3 regions of the Aureimonas sp. N4 genome follow, and region 1 is predicted to be linked to each of the others. Evidence: riboswitches for the same ligand, from Rfam matches in the RefSeq annotation. Region 1 holds a riboswitch; each other region holds the start of a gene.
What was found. A riboswitch is a leader RNA that binds a small molecule or an ion and turns the genes downstream of it on or off. The one in region 1 is predicted to bind thiamine pyrophosphate.
Positions count from the first base shown of each region.

Region 2: linked by a shared signal. The riboswitch ahead of AUL28_RS08140 (FAD-dependent oxidoreductase) and the one ahead of thiB (thiamine ABC transporter substrate binding subunit) in region 1 are both predicted to bind thiamine pyrophosphate.
Region 3: linked by a shared signal. The riboswitch ahead of AUL28_RS02330 (ABC transporter permease) and the one ahead of thiB (thiamine ABC transporter substrate binding subunit) in region 1 are both predicted to bind thiamine pyrophosphate.

Region 1 covers NZ_BBWS01000047.1:10,164-15,314, forward strand. The annotation lists gene AUL28_RS15690 (ABC transporter permease subunit) at 1-1,175, opposite strand, end outside; gene thiB (thiamine ABC transporter substrate binding subunit) at 1,243-2,223, opposite strand; TPP riboswitch at 2,466-2,567, opposite strand; gene AUL28_RS15700 (thiamine diphosphokinase) at 2,657-3,301, shown strand; tRNA gene AUL28_RS15705 (tRNA-Arg) at 3,355-3,428, shown strand; gene AUL28_RS15710 (hypothetical protein) at 3,497-4,714, opposite strand; gene AUL28_RS15715 (hypothetical protein) at 4,711-4,965, opposite strand; gene dnaN (DNA polymerase III subunit beta) at 4,968-5,151, opposite strand, start outside.
Region 2 covers NZ_BBWS01000025.1:46,496-51,646, forward strand. The annotation lists gene AUL28_RS08130 (sarcosine oxidase subunit beta family protein) at 1-167, opposite strand, end outside; gene ybaL (YbaL family putative K(+) efflux transporter) at 437-2,287, shown strand; TPP riboswitch at 2,288-2,399, shown strand; gene AUL28_RS08140 (FAD-dependent oxidoreductase) at 2,441-3,517, shown strand; gene thiS (sulfur carrier protein ThiS) at 3,514-3,711, shown strand; gene AUL28_RS08150 (thiazole synthase) at 3,716-4,486, shown strand; gene AUL28_RS08155 (thiamine phosphate synthase) at 4,483-5,097, shown strand.
Region 3 covers NZ_BBWS01000006.1:192,906-198,056, forward strand. The annotation lists gene AUL28_RS02315 (TenA family protein) at 1-240, opposite strand, end outside; gene thiD (bifunctional hydroxymethylpyrimidine kinase/phosphomethylpyrimidine kinase) at 237-1,058, opposite strand; gene AUL28_RS02325 (ABC transporter substrate-binding protein) at 1,055-1,996, opposite strand; gene AUL28_RS02330 (ABC transporter permease) at 1,996-2,781, opposite strand; TPP riboswitch at 3,075-3,176, opposite strand; gene AUL28_RS02335 (UDP-glucose dehydrogenase family protein) at 3,248-4,618, opposite strand; gene AUL28_RS22490 (hypothetical protein) at 4,930-5,091, shown strand.

The sequences.
Region 1 (5,151 bases):
CCGACGAGGATGGGCGGCACGACGAGGCCGAGCGCCGGCACCAGCCTGATAACGAGACGTGGCAGGCCGGACAAACCGGAAGAGAGAACCAATGCAAGGGACAGCGCAAGGCCGAGCGCGGTCGCCGCCACCGCAATGCCGAGGCTGGTCAGCGCGGCGCGTTGCACCATCGGATCGGAAACGAGCTTGCCAAGATCGGCGCGCAAGCCGCTCTGGAGAATGGCCGCGAAAGGCGAGAGCAGAAACAGAAGGCCGATTGCCAGCACCAGCGCATCGAAACCGGCGCGCCAAGGCGAACGCGGATCGAACCGGCGCTGCGTCGCACCGAGGCTGAAGGCGCTGGAGGCCGCGGGAGAGCGGGCGAGAAGGGTCGGCAGCAGGAACAGGCTGACGAGCGTGATCTGCGCGAGCGTCAAGGCCAGCGCGCGATCGGGCGCGAAGTCATAGCGCAGCGACTGATAGATCGCGACCTGAAGCGTCGTCGCGGCCGGTCCACCGCCGAGCACCAGGACCAGCGTGAAGCTCGTGAAGCACAGCATGAAGACCAGCGCTGCCGCGCCGGGCAGGATTGCGCGCAGCGCCGGCGCTTCCAGCAGCCGAAACACGGCGAGCGGCGAGAGCGCCAACTGACCGGCCAGCTTCCAGCTTTCCGCCGGCACGCTCTGAAGCCCGCCCAAGGCCACCCGCGCCACCAGCGGCATATTGAAGAAGACATGCGCGACGAGAATGCCGGTCAACCCATAGATGGACGGGCGGGGCAGGCCTAGAAACACGAAGGCGTCAGCCAGCGCGCCGTTGCGACCGAACACGGTGACGAGGCCGAGCGCCCCGACCAGCGTCGGCAGCGCCTGCGGCAGAAGAAACAGGCGCAGGACAAGGACGCGCCCCGGCAGGCGGCTTCGATGCAGCGCCAGCGCCAGTGGAACGCCGAAGAGCAGCGACAGAAGAGTCGAGAGAAGGGCCTGAAACAGCGTGAAGCCGATGACGCCCAGAAGATAGGAATCCGTCAGGCTCGATAGTGCCGTTCCAGTGCTCTGCGAGGAGACGCCGAGCACCAGAAATGGTGCGAACAGAAACACCAAGACCAGCGCGAGCGCCGCCAAGGCTGCGCCGCGCCGCCGCCCTTGCTCGGCTCGTGACAGAAAAAGTGTGCCGCCCGGCGTCGCGTCGCTCATGCCGGTCTCTTGCCCCGCGTGGCAACGCGAAGGAGTTCGGGCACCAGCGCGCCGGCGCTCGTGCCGCTCAGCGGCCGAGCGCGCGAAGCCATTCGCTCGTCCAGGTCTCGCGCTGCGCGGCCACCGTCTCGGCATCGATCGCGAGCGGCTTGGTGGGCTGCACCAGCGTCTCGAAAGCCGCCGGCAGAGGCTCGGCCGGTTTGGTGGCGGGCAGGGCCCAATTTCCGGTCGGGATCAGCTTCTGGAAGGCCGGCGTCAGCATGAAGGCAAGAAAGCGCTGGGTAAGTTCGGGATGCTTCGATGTGCGCAGCCGCCCGGCGAGTTCGACCTGGAGATAATGCCCTTCGGAAAAGCTTGCCGCCTTGTAGCGATCGGTGCCTTCCTCGATCTGATGATAGGCCGGGGACGTCGTGTAGGAGAGGACGATCGGCACTTCGCCTTTGGTGAACAGGCCATAGGCCTCGCTCCAACCGGGCGTCACCGTCAGGATGCGGCGCGAGAGCGTGCGCCATTTCTCCTCGGCCTGATCGCCATAGACGGCTTTCATCCAGAGCAGAAACCCGAGGCCGGGCGTGGAGGTGCGCGGGTCCTCGATCGCGATCTTCTGGTCGGGATCGCCGTTCACCAATTCGTCGAGGCTCGTCGGCGGCGTCTTCACGCTTTGCGTGTCATAGACGAAGGCGAGATAGGAATAGTCGAAGGGAACGAAGACATCGTCCGAAAAGCCGCCGGGAATGGCGAGCGGCGACAGATCGACATTCGACGGCGCGAACAGACCCGTCTTCTTGAATTCCGGCACGAGTTCGGCCGTGAGACCCAGCGCGACATCGGCCTGCGTCGTCTCGCCCTCGAGCTTCAGCCGGTTGAGAATGGCGACGCCATCCTCCAGCCCGACAAAACGCAACTCGCAGCCGCACTCGGCCTCGAACGCGGTCTTGACCTTCGGCCCCGGCCCCCAATCCGGCACGAAGCTTTCATAGGTATAGACGGTGAGAACGGGCTTGGCGCCATCCTGCGCGAAGGCGCTGGAGGCCGCCGACAGAGCCAGCGTGAGGCAGAGACCGGCTAAGAGCCGGGGCCAAAACCCTGCGGGTCGATCCGCCGGGTCCTTGCGCCCCCGATCATCGTTGCCGATGCTTGGCCCTGCGCTGCATCGGCTCCGCTCGGCACCTAGTCCGCAACGCAAATCCCTCGCCGCTCCTCCGCCGCAAGGTTCTGTCCCCGGTTCTGAACTGAGGTGAGACATCCCGTTCTCCAAAAGTTCGAACGAACGGGACGGGCTGGGGCCGTGGCCCCGGCGCTCCCCATCCCTCCGCCGGTACGAGCCGGATCAGGTTCATCGGGTTGGCGCGTCGCCTCTCAGCCCCTGGAAGGGCACCCCGTGTGAGCGCCTTTTATCTAGAGGTTGCGTAGAGAGGCGGCAAGGGAGGGCTCGATTCGTCCACTGGCATCCCGGCCGCTTGCGCCCTATGCAGACCCATATGAGTCGCTTTGCCATTCTTCTCGCCGGGCCGATCGCGCCGAACTCCGAGCTTCGCGAGGCCCTTGCGGGCCGGCGCGTCATCGCGGCCGATGGCGGCATCGAACATGCCGCCGCGCTGGGCCTCTTTCCCGAACTCTGGATCGGCGATTTCGATTCCGCTCCGTCCGAGCTGCCGTTCGCCCTACGTGGTCTTTCCATTCCCCGCGAGACCTTCCCGCGGGACAAGGACCGGACGGACGGGGAACTCGCCATCGACGCCGCCAAGGCGAGGGGAGGGCACGATCTGCTTCTGGTCGGTGCGCTGGGCGGGCGCAGCGACCACGCCTTCTCGCATCTCGTGATCGCCCTGCGCGAGGCGGAGGCCGGCCTCACCATCGAACTCTTCGACGGTATCGAGCGCGCCCTGCCGCTGCGCCCCGGCTGGCAGGACGTGCCGGCAGCCCCCGGCGCTCAGTTCTCGCTTCTGAAATTCTCCGATCTTGAGGGTCTGTCGATCGAGGGCGCGCGCTTCCCGCTGACCCGCGTCGACGTGCCCTTCGCCTCGATCCTCACCCAGTCCAATGAAGCCACCGGCCCCATCCGCATCGGCCTCGAAGGAGGACGCACCATCCTTCTCCTGCAGGCCGACCCGACCCGCCGCTGAAACCACCCCGCCACCCTTGGCCAACCGCTCCCCCTCAGCTATAACACACGCAGGGTCCCATAGCTCAGCAGGATAGAGCACCAGATTCCTAATCTGGGGGTCATAGGTTCGAATCCTATTGGGATCACTTTTGAATTCAGTGCTTTAGCCTGCTTGGCCTAGTGAGGCGTTCCTACGGTGTTCCCGAAGGCGTTCCTAAGCCTTCTTAGAGGGCTCGCGGGCCGCTACGCGCGCTGATGCTACGGTGCGGGTCTTGCTGAGCGTTTTGCGGCTGTAGCGGGCCGTCGTTGCGATCTGAGAATGATTCGCGTGGTGGCGCATGGCTTCCAGATCGACGCCCGCGTCTGTGCCTTCGGTCACGCCTCCGGCACGGCTATCTCTGTTCCAGGTCGTCTCGGGAACGCCGGCCTCGGTCGCTACCCGTCTCCAGATGTTTGCGAAGTCCCGATAGCGATAGGGCAGTCCCGTCTTTTCCTTCGTGATAATGGGGCCGATCCGCTTCTCTGGCGGGATGAGGGCCAGCACCTGGGCCAAGAGTGGGTAAGCGTTGGTGTCGTGGACGGCCTCCTGGCCGGTCTTGGTGGTCCGCTTTCGCAGGATGCCGTCCGCGTCGATCTCGTTCCAAAGGAGGCCGCCCGACCAACGGCGGCCGAGGTAGACGATGCCGGCCTTGCTGCCGTCTTCTACGATCGTCCAGTAGCCGATCACGTCGATTTGCCGGAGGGTCAGCTCGAACTGGAGCGCTTGGGCGATAGCGATGCTCGGCTTTCCCATCTCGATCGCCTTGGCGATGATGGCGGACGACTGCGCGAAGGTCACGAAGGCTTCACGGGCTCGCGGCGCTTCGAAGCGCATGTTTTCGAGGATCGTCGCCAGTCGGACGCACTCGGGGATATTCTCGGTCACGCCAAACTTGATGACGATCCGAACAAGCTGCATCGCCTTAAAGGCACGTCGGATGCGCTCGGGGCCGGGCAGCTCGCCGGGTTTCTTCGGCGGGGCGGGCTCGCGGAATTTTTTGTACCAGCGACGGAAGTCGGCCCCGCTGAGACGGGCGAGCTGGCGGGTGCCGACCGTCTTTTCCAAGAGGTCAAGCGATTCATCGTACATGCCGCGCGAGTTGGCTTTAAGGTCTTGGTACGCGCTGTCGGGGCTTTTGCGATAGACCGTGATTAGTCCGCGCATCGTGCCGTCAAACCGCTTGGGCTTGGTACCCCTGTCGTTGCTGATCCACTCCAAAAGCTCTGCCGTGTAGCGCTGGCAAAGCGATGCGATCTCGGCCGGGTCGGTCGCGTGGATGCGGATCGTCGGCGTGGGGTAGGAGGTTGCCTGCCGCGAGATCGCAGAGGCAACCCAATAGAGGGCTTCGCCGTCCTTTCGGCGGCGGCGTTTTAGCCCTGGCGTTCCTTTCATGACCAGTTTTCCTTTCCATCAGGATTGAGGGGCAAGGCCCCGTCGTCATCCTGACGGACGCCTTGGCGGCGGTCGAGATAGGACCGGCAAGCCGGCCAATAGCGCTTGTCCTCGAACAGCGGATCGCGGCGGGGAAAGCCGTCTTTCTCCAACACCTGCGCGATGCTGGGAAACATCGCAGCTCTCACGCCGAGGCGGGCGGCGATTTCCTTGTCGTCCAGAAAGAGCTTGTCTTGAGCGCGTTCCGCCATGCTCACACTCTCATCGGCATGAGAACGATTTCGCGGGTGTCGTCGCCTTCGTCGCGAATGAGCGGCGGGGCGCTGGCGTCGCCCATCTCCAGGCGCAGCTTCGGGCCGACCATGGTCTTGCACATGTCCTGGAGATATTTGCCGTTGAAGCCGACCGTCAGGTCAAAGTCGCAGGCGGCGTCGATC
Region 2 (5,151 bases), on a different contig from region 1:
CCGTGCTCCTTGGCGAGGTAATAGGCCGTCGCCAAGCCATGGCCGCCACCGCCCACGATCACCACGTCGTAGCGGCTCTTGGGCGACGCGTCGCGCCATTGCGCTTGCCAGCCCTTGTTGGAGCCGAGCGCCTTGGCGATGATGGAAAAGCCGGAAAACTTCTGCATGGATCGATCCGATCTGCGGTGTCGGACATCACACTCGCACCCGCGAAACCGCCGCCGCGATGACGGATGCGGCGTCGGCTTTGTACGAATCCGACATGTGTCTTGTCTGCGACATCGGGCGCCGGGCAAGGCGTCGACAGGGTGAGCGGTGGCACCCGAAAAACCCTGCATTCGAAGCGTCTTTTCTGCTGCATCGGCCGGCCCCATCGCCTAACACCGGAGGGTCGCCTCGACACTGGACTCGTTTCAAACGCCGGGAGCCGTCGACCATGCTGCACGACATGCCGCTGATCGAAACCATCGTCGCGGGTCTGGGCCTTGCCTTTCTCCTGGGCACGCTGGCGCATCGGCTCGGTGCGTCCCCGATCGTGGGTTATCTCCTGGCCGGCGTCGCGGCCGGGCCGTTCACGCCCGGCTTCGTGGCGGATCAAGGCCTGGCGGGCGAGTTGTCTGAGCTGGGCGTCATTCTTCTGATGTTCGGTGTCGGTCTGCATTTCTCGCTGGGCGATCTCCTGTCCGTGCGGGCCATCGCGCTGCCGGGCGCCATCGCGCAGATCGCGGCGGCAACGCTCTTCGGCATGGCGCTGTCCTGGCTTCTGGGCTGGGGGCCGGGGGCGGGTCTCGTCTTCGGCCTCGCCCTTTCGGTCGCCTCCACGGTCGTGCTCTTGCGGGCCATGCAGGAGCGACGGTTGATCGAGACCGCGCGCGGGCGCATCGCGGTCGGCTGGCTGATCGTGGAAGACCTCGCAATGGTTCTGGCGCTGGTGCTGCTGCCGGCCTTCGCGGGGCCGCTGGGGGGTGACCCGTCCGCCGTGCATGGCGCGAGTTCCGATCTGGGCTTCGGCGTTCCCGGCATCATTCTCGTGACGGTCTTCAAGCTCTGCATCTTCGTGGTCTTGATGCTGGTGGTCGGCCGGCGGGTCATCCCTTGGCTCCTGCAACTCACCGCTGCCTCCGGCTCGCGCGAGCTGTTTCGCCTGGCTGTGCTCGCCATCGCGCTCGGCGTCGCCTTCGGCGCGGCCTCGCTCTTCGGCGTTTCGTTGGCGCTCGGCGCCTTCTTCGCCGGCATGATCATGAGCGAATCGGAGCTCAGCCATCGCGCGGCCGAAGATTCGCTCCCTCTTCGGGATGCTTTCGCGGTTCTGTTCTTCGTCTCGGTCGGCATGTTGTTCGACCCGGCCTCGCTGATCTCCGATCCGCTGCCGGTGCTGGCGACGCTGCTAATCATCGTCGTCGGCAAGTCGCTCGTCGCCTTCGCGCTGGTGCGCCTGTTCGGTCATCCGACCTCGACGGCGCTCACCATTTCCGTCTCGCTGGCGCAGATCGGCGAGTTCTCCTTCATCCTCGCCACGCTGGGCCTGAACCTGAAAATTCTGCCGCCCGAGGCGAAGAACCTGATTCTCGGCGGCGCGATCCTGTCGATCGTCCTCAATCCCTTTCTTTTCGCCTGGGTCGATCGCTGGCGAGAGGCGGAGGGCCGCTCGGCTCAGGAAGGCGGCGGTGAAGAAGGGAAGGATACGACCTTTGGTGAGACGAGCGAGAAGCAGACGCATATCCCAAGTGGCAGCGTGGCCATCGAGGACGGCGCGCTGCGCCGCACGGAGCTGAGCGATCATCTTGTGCTCGTCGGCTATGGCCGCGTCGGCTCCAAGATCGCACGGCGGCTGGCCGATGCCGGCCGCGCCTTTCTTGTAATTGAGGACGCCGACAAGCGTGTGGCGCGGGTGCGCGCGGCCGGGTTCGAAACGGTGGTCGGCAACGCCGTGAAGCCCGAAGTGCTGGACGCCGCGCATATTGCCGGCGCGCGGGACCTGGTGCTCGCCTTTCCCAACAGTTTCGAGGCTGTCGCGATGATCGCGGCGGCGCGCGCCGCCAACCCCGATATTCGCATCACCGCCCGCGTTCATTCCGGCGAACAGCGCGAACGCCTGATCGATGCGGGCGCCGATACGGTGGTCAATGGCGACGAGGTGACGGCGCAGGCGATCGCCGATCATGTCCTCTCCATCGGGCCGGATGCGCCGGGCGCAAAAGGGCCGATCTTTGCCGATGACCACGGGCAGCTTTCGGAACCGTCCGATGGCGATGAGTTGACAGAGCCAGCCGAACGCTTACCCTGAGAAGCATCCAGGGGGAGTTCCAGCAGCGGAACTGAGAGGCCGGAGCACGATCCGGCGACCCCACGAACCTGATCCAGTTCGCACTGGCGTAGGGATGGAGCGTTTGCGCCTCCGACAGGGATGCACCGCTCGGCCAAGAGGCCGACGCCGCGCGTGAACCTGTTGGAGCGAGCGTTCCGCTCCCGTCCTGCGAGCGGCTCGCGCTTTGGCGGAGACGATGATGACCTCGACGCAACGCTCTTTCGTTTCGGACGCTCGTTCGCGCGCATGGTGATCCATGTCCTGGGTGCCGGTGTCGCCGGGCTGACGACGGCCGTTCGGCTGGCCGAGGAGGGGCGGTCCGTCGTCGTGCACGAGGCCGCAACGGAACTCGGCCAGCGCGCGGCCTCGTGGCTCGCGGGGGGAATGCTCGCGCCCTATTGCGAGGCGGCGACGGCGGACCCCGCCATCATCGAGCCGGGTCTGCGCGGCATTGACTTCTGGGCGGACCGGGTGCCGGTCGAGCGGCGGGGAACGCTTGTTCTGGCCGCACCGCGCGATGCGGCCGATCTCCGCCAGTTCGCCGCCCGCACCAAGGCTCATCGCCTCCTGGATGCGGACGGCATTGCCGCGTTCGAGCCCGATCTCGCCGGGCGGTTTCGCCAGGGCTTGTTCTTCGAAGACGAAGCGCATCTCGATCCGCGCCAAGCCATGGCCTCCCTCGTTCGGCGCATTCAGGATCTCGGCGGTACGTTTCTCTGGGGCTCGCAGGCCGAACCTGCCGCGTTGTCGAGCGACACCGTCGTCGACTGCCGAGGTCTCAAGGCCCATGCGCCGGGTCTTCGCGGCGTGCGCGGGGAGATGGTGCTGGTGCGCAGCCGCGACGTCAGTCTGGCCCGGCCGGTTCGCCTTCTGCATCCGCGCTGGCCGATCTATATCGTGCCGCGCGAGGACGGTGTTTTCATGATCGGCGCGACCATGATCGAAAGCGAGCGCGGCGGGCCGATCACCCTACGCTCGGCGGTGGAGCTTCTGACAGCGGCCTTCTCCTTGCATCCGGGGTTTGCCGAAGCCGAAATCCTGGAAACGGGCGCTGCCTGCCGCCCGGCTTTTTCCGACAATCTGCCGCGCGTGACGCAGAGCGGACGCCATGTCTGCTTCACCGGGCTCTATCGCCATGGGTTTCTCCTGGCGCCCGAGCTTTCCGGGCAGGCGGCCCGCGCCGCACTATCCCTCATGGAGGCCGCATGATCCTGCATTTGAACGGTAACCCGTGCGAGGTCGAGGCGGGCTCGCTCGATGCGCTGCTTCGGGAACTCGGTGTAGAGCCCGAAGCGGTGGCGACCGCGCTCAACGGCGAATTCGTGCCGCGCGGCGAGCGGGCGGACACTCCGCTCACGGCGGGCGACAGGATCGAACTTCTCAGCCCGATGCAGGGAGGGTGACGCGATGCGCATCTACGATCGGACCTTCTCCTCCCGCATGATGCTGGGCACGGCGCTTTATCCCTCGCCGGCGATCATGCAGGCGGCCATCCGCGCGGCCGAGCCGGCGCTGGTCACCGTGTCGCTTCGCCGCGAGCAGAATCTCAGCGCGCCGCGCGGGCCCGGCTTCTGGGACGAGCTGCGCGCGCTCGGCGTCGCCTTTCTGCCGAACACGGCCGGCTGCCACACGGTCAAGGAAGCGGTGACAACGGCGCGGATGGGCCGCGAGCTTCTGGGCACCGACCTCGTCAAGCTGGAGGTGATCGGCCATGCCGACACGCTGCAGCCCGATGTCTTCGGTCTGGTGGAAGCCGCGCGCATCCTGTCGGGCGAAGGCTTCCGCGTCCTGCCCTACACGACCGAAGATCTGGTTGTAGCCGAACGGCTGGTCGAGGCGGGCTGCGAGGTGCTGATGCCTTGGGCCTCGCCGATCGGCTCGGGTCTCGGGCTCAACAATCGCTATGGGCTGCGCTCGCTGCGCGCGCAGTTCCCCGACGTGACGCTGATCGTCGATGCAGGGCTCGGCCGGCCGAGCCACGCGGCCGAGGCTCTGGAACTCGGCTATGATGGGGTTCTTCTCAACACCGCCGTTGCCACATCGGGCGATCCGGTCGCGATGGCACGCGCCTTTCGTCTGGCGGTGGAAGCCGGGCGGCTCAGCTTCGAAGCGGGCGCGATGGAGCCGCGTGACATGGCGGCGCCCTCGACACCCGTTTTCGGAAAGGCGGTTCTATGAGCGCCTCTCGCCTCGTGCTCGATGCTTTCTATCCCGTGATGCCGGATGCCGCCTGGATCGAGCGGATCGTGCCGCTCGGGGTCAAGCTCGTGCAACTTCGCGCCAAGGATATGCCGGATGCCCGCCTGCGCGGGGAGATTCGCGGCTCGCTGGCGGTCTGCAAGGCCCATGGATGCCAGCTCGTCGTGAACGATCACTGGAGGCTGGCGGCCGAGGAGGGCGCGGATTTCGTGCATTTGGGCCAAGAGGATTTGGCGGAGGCCGATCTGACAGCGATCCGTGCGGCAGGACTCAAGCTCGGTCTGTCGACGCATGACGAGGCCGAACTCGAAACCGCCCTGTCGGCCCGGCCGGACTATGTGGCGCTGGGTCCGGTCTGGCCGACCATTCTCAAACAGATGCCCTGGGCGCCGCAGACGCCGGAACGTCTGCTGATCTGGCGCAAGCGCGTCGGCGATCTTCCCTTGGTGGCTATCGGTGGGCTCCGGCCTGAGCGCGCCGATGCGGTGTTCCAGAATGGGGCGGATAGCGCGGCCGTGGTGACAGACATCACCCTGCACGCCGAACCGGAGGCGCGTGTCCGGGAATGGTTGGCCATCACGCGCAGATGACATGTCGATGCAACCTGAATGCAACTAATTAGCCAGCGGTTTGCACTTTTTAGT
Region 3 (5,151 bases), on a different contig from region 1:
CGCCATGGCCGCGCCGAGCAGCATCAGGAACGGATCGAGAAAGCGATGATCCTGAACGAGATAACGCGTCATGACATCGGGCGCGAGCGTGCCGGACATGAGTTCGCGCGTGAAGCGATGCGTGACGGCTGCCGTCCAGTCCGGCTCGGCGGCAGCGCGCAGCCGCTCGCTGAAGCGCTCGCAATCCGTAATGCTCGCTGGCTCAGCGACGCCTTGCGGCTCAGGCGCGCCTGCGCTCACGATGCGCGCTCCCCTGCGATCGCAGGCCAAAGGGCATGGAAATGATGCACCGGCCCGCGCCCACCGCCCAGTCGCCAATCCTTCGCGGATTGCAGCGCGCCTTGCAGATAGGTCCGTGCCTCGCGCACGGCCTCGTCCAGCTGATGGCCCTTGGCGAGTTCCGCCGCGATGGCGGCGGCCAGCGTGCAGCCGGTGCCATGGTCGTTGACCGTTTCGACGCGGGGAAAGGCGAGGCGCAGCTCGCCGGCATCCGACAGGAGCCAGTCCACGCTTTCGGCGTCCTGACGGTGTCCGCCCTTCATCAGGACGGCGCGCGGCCCGAGGGCGCGGAGGCGCTGGCCCTGTTCGCGCATCTCCGCTTCCGTCTCGGCCACGCGCTCGCCCAGAAGCAGCGCGGCTTCCGGCAGGTTCGGCGTCAGAACCTCGGCCAGCGGCAGAAGCTCCTCTTTCAAGGCACCCAGCGCATCCTCGTCGATCAGCCGGTCGCCCGAGGTCGCGATCATCACGGGGTCCACAACCGCGCGCCTTCCATGGGCGCGCAGGCGCCCGGCAATGGCGCGGATCACCGCCTCGCTCGACACCATGCCGATCTTGATAGCCCCGACATGGAAATCCCCGAGCACGGCGTCGATCTGCGCCGCGACGATGGCGGGTTTCAGCGTTTCGACCGCCGTCACGCCGCGCGTGTTCTGCGCGGTGACGGCGGTGAGAACGCTGGTGCCGAAGGTGCCGAGCGCCGAGAAGGTCTTGAGATCGGCCTGAATGCCGGCACCGCCGCCTGAATCCGAGCCCGCAATGGTGAGCGCGACCGGGATCATCGCTTCAGCTCCACCGCATAATCCGAGACAGGGGGAACGGCGGTGATGACGCCCTTGTCCTTCAGGAACGCGGCGAAACGCTCCATGCGCGCCGTGTCCAGCGCGCCGGGGCGCTTGGCGAAGCGCGGCAGCGTGTCGGCGAAGGCGGTGCGGTTCAATTCGTCGTTCAGATCGGGATAGGCCTTCAGGAAGAGCTGAAGCGCCTCGTCCGGATGGTTGGTGAGGTAGAGCGTCGCCTCCTCCACAGCGTCGAGGAAGCGCGGCAGGCGGGCATCGTTCAGGAGATCGCGGCGCGTGACATAGACCAGCTCGTCATAGGCCGGGACGCCGTTTTCCTCGGGGTAGAAGAAGCGGCCCTCATGCTTCTCGAGGCGCATCTGCGTCGCCTCGAAATTGCGATAGGAGCCAATCGTGGCGTCCACATTGCCGGAGGCGAGCGAGGCGGTCAGCGCGAAATTGACATTGATGAGCGTGACGTCGGCAAGCGTCAGCCCGGCCGAGCCCAGCATGGCGGAGAGAAGCGCTTCCTCGACGCCCGCCACGGAATAGCCGATGCGCTTGCCCTTGAGATCGGCCAGGCTCTTCACCGGACCGTTGGCGAGAACCGCGACCGTGTTGAGCGGCGTTTCGACCAGTGTGCCGAAGCGCACCAGCGGCAGGCCGCCGGCCTGATCCAGCATGAGATTGGGCTGGTAGTGCAGGGCGACATCCGCCTGCCCGGCGGCCACGAGGCGCGGCGGCGCGGAGGGGTCGGCCGGGGGCACCAGATCGACATCGAGCCCGTGCTTTTCGAAAATGCCCTTTTCCTTGGCGATCACCAGTGGCGCGTGGTCGGGGTTGACGAACCATTCCAGAAGCACGGTCAGCTTGTCGGCGGCGAGCGCGGGGCTTGCCAGAAGCGAGGCCGCAAGGGCGGCGGCCGCGAAGAGGGAACGCATCAGGACGATTTCCTTCGAAGGAGGGAGGGAAAGGGTGAGGGGCCGCTTTCGGCCGCCCAGGGGGCGAGACGCGGCGCGAACTCGTCCACCAGCGCGCGCAGCGCCAGCGTCATGGCGGCCAGAAGCGCGAGGGCGGCGAACATGAGATCGGTCTGCATCCGGGCATTGGCCTGGATCATCACGAAGCCGAGCCCGCCCGACGCGCCGACCCATTCGCCGATCACCGCGCCGAGCGGGGCGAGCGGGGCGGCGACGCGAAGGCCCGTGACGAGGGCCGGCAGGGCGAGGGGAATGCGAACGAAGCGCAGCGTCTGCCAATGGGTGGCGGTGGTCAGGGCTGCGGCGTCCAGAAGCTCGGGCTCGGTGCGACGCAGCCCGTCGGCAAAGGCGGAGGCGACGGGAAAGAAGATAACAAGCGCCGCCATCACGACCTTGGACACGAGCCCGAAGCCGAACCAGAGCACCAGAAGCGGCGCGAGAGCGAAGACGGGCATGGCCTGAAGCACGAGGAGCAGCGGCCAAGCGACACGGCCGAGACGCGGCCAGAGCACGGTGCCGAGCCCCGCCAGCGCGCCGGCACAAGCGCCGAAAACGAGCCCGAGGATCGTCTCCACTAGCGTCAGCCAGCCCTGCGCCAGAAGAAAGCCGGAGCGCGCCCAAAGCGTTGTGGCGACGCGCGCGGGCGAGGGCAGCATATAGGGCGGCGGCGCGGCCAGCGCGACGAAGCCCGCCCAGATCAGAAGAACCGCCAGAAGTCCGAACAGCGTGGCGCGAAGCGCGCGCATGGCCTCAGGCCTCGCGAGGCGGGTGGCAAGACAAGGAACTGTGGGAGGCCCAGAGCAGGAAGGCGCGGAGACGAAGCGCCGACTGTACCGCGCCATGGCCTCGCGGACTGTCTGGGTCCCTGCGCCGAGGGACCCGCGCCCTCGGCTTCGCGCAAGCGCTAGAACCTGCATCGGCACTCGGCCGCGAGGGCGGTTCAGTGGCGTTCAGTCGAATGAAACCCATGCGATCTCCTCAGGCCCGAACGGGCCGCAAGAGATCCGGAGCGAAGCGAAGAAGGTGCCAAGACGACTGAAGCGTCGCCCATTCCCGTTCCTACGCCGGTATGACCCGGATCAGGTTCAAGGGTTCGGCTTTCGCCATCTCAGCGCCATCAGGCGCACCCCTCGGAATGGCATGAGTGATGCCGGCCTCTCCCGGCTTTGTCAACCGGCCCGCCATGACGGGCCGGATGTGGGGCAGGGATGGTCAGGCCGGCAGAAGCTCGGGCGCGGGCACGCTCGCGCGGCCGATCGAGATATAGCCCAGCCCGGCGGCCGCAGCCTCGGCCGGCGAGAAGACATTGCGGAAATCGACGATCATGGGCACGGCGAGCACGCGCTTGTAATCGGCGAGCGGGCGCTCGGAGAATTCCCGCCACTCGGTCGCGATCACGCAGAGATCGGCACGCTCCAGCGCGGCGTCCATGCTCGGCGCATAGTGGACGGCCTCGCCCAGAAGCTCGCGGGCATGGCCCATCCCCTGCGGGTCGTAGGCGCGCACGATCGCCCCCTCGGCGGCGAGCTGTTCGGCCACCAGAACGGCCACGCTGTCGCGCACGTCGTCGGTCTCGGGTTTGAAGGTGAGGCCAAGCAGCGCTACGGTCTTGCCGCGCACATCGCCGCCCGCCGCCGCCACGACCTTGGCCACCATGCGGTGCGGCCGGGCGCGGTTAACCGCGATGACCGCTTCGACGATCGTCGCCGGGCTCAGCGCCTTTTCGCCGATATGCACCATCGCGAGCGTGTCCTTCGGGAAGCAGGAGCCCCCATAGCCCGGCCCCGGCTGAAGGAAGGCGCGCCCGATGCGCTTGTCGGACCCCATGCCGCGCGAAATGTCGGCGATGTTGCCGCCGACCTTCTCGCAGATGTCGGCCATTTCGTTGATGAAGGAGACCTTGGTGGCAAGGAACGTGTTGGCGGCATATTTGATAAGTTCGGCCGAAACGATGTCGGTCGAGATCAGCTCGAAGCCCTGGGCGGTGAAGGGCTTGTAAAGCGCCTCCATCACGTCTCTCGCGCGCGCCGACTCCGTGCCGACGACGATGCGGTCCGGCTTCATGAAGTCTGAAATGGCGTTGCCTTCGCGCAGGAACTCGGGGTTCGAGGCGATGTCGAAATCGAGCGAGGGGTTCTCGCGCTCGATGATGCGCCGGATCTCGCGCCCCGTGCCGGCCGGCACGGTGGACTTGGTGACGATGACGGCGGGATGGGTCAGGGCGCGGGCGATGTCACGGCTGGCGGCGAAGACATATTGAAGGTCGGCATTGCCGTCGAGCTTGCGAGTGGGGGTGCCCACCGCGATCATGACGATCTGCGCGTCCGCCACGGCTTCCGCCAGATCGGTGGTGAAGCGCAGGCGACCCGCCTCGACATTGCGCCGAACCACCTCATCCAGCCCCGGCTCGTAGATCGGGATGGCACCGGCGCGCAGCATGTCGATCTTCGCCTGCAGCTGATCGACGCAGACGACGTGATGCCCGGCTTCGGCGAGACAAGCGCCGGACACGAGGCCGACATAGCCGGTTCCGATCACAGCGAGGTTCGAAGCGGTGCTTTCGAGCGGCGGCACGTTGCCCATCGTCTTGGGTCCATTCTTGGCGCTGTCGTCGTCAGGGTCCCTGCCGCGTTGCGGTGCAGCATGGGTAGGGCTTTGTACGTTGGGTGATGCAAGGCGGCAACCGACTCGCGGCAAAAGTTTATCCTTTATTGTCTACATTCTCTCATTTGCGGATTTTTGACGTCGCTTCCGTCAATTGGGCGCAATTTGAGCGATTGCCGCAAGCTTCCTTTCAAGCACTGCTTTTAATGTCTTGCAGACAAGACGCCGGATCGGCCCTTCGCGCGAGATGCGAGGGGCGGGTCGATGGCGGATAGCAGCGAGATATCGAAATGATCCCTTTCCAGGCTGAACTGGTGACCGGCACGATCGATCTGTCGCAACGCGATGTCTCGGATGCGCGCGAACGCCTGGCGCCGGCGCGCGGCATTCTCCTCGGTCTTGCCATCTCGTCCAGCTTCTGGGCGGGCCTTGCGGTCTGGGCGTTGGCCTGACGCTCGCCGTAATTTTGGTCGATCGAACCCTCGACCCGGCGTGCCCGCCGCAGCTGGGAT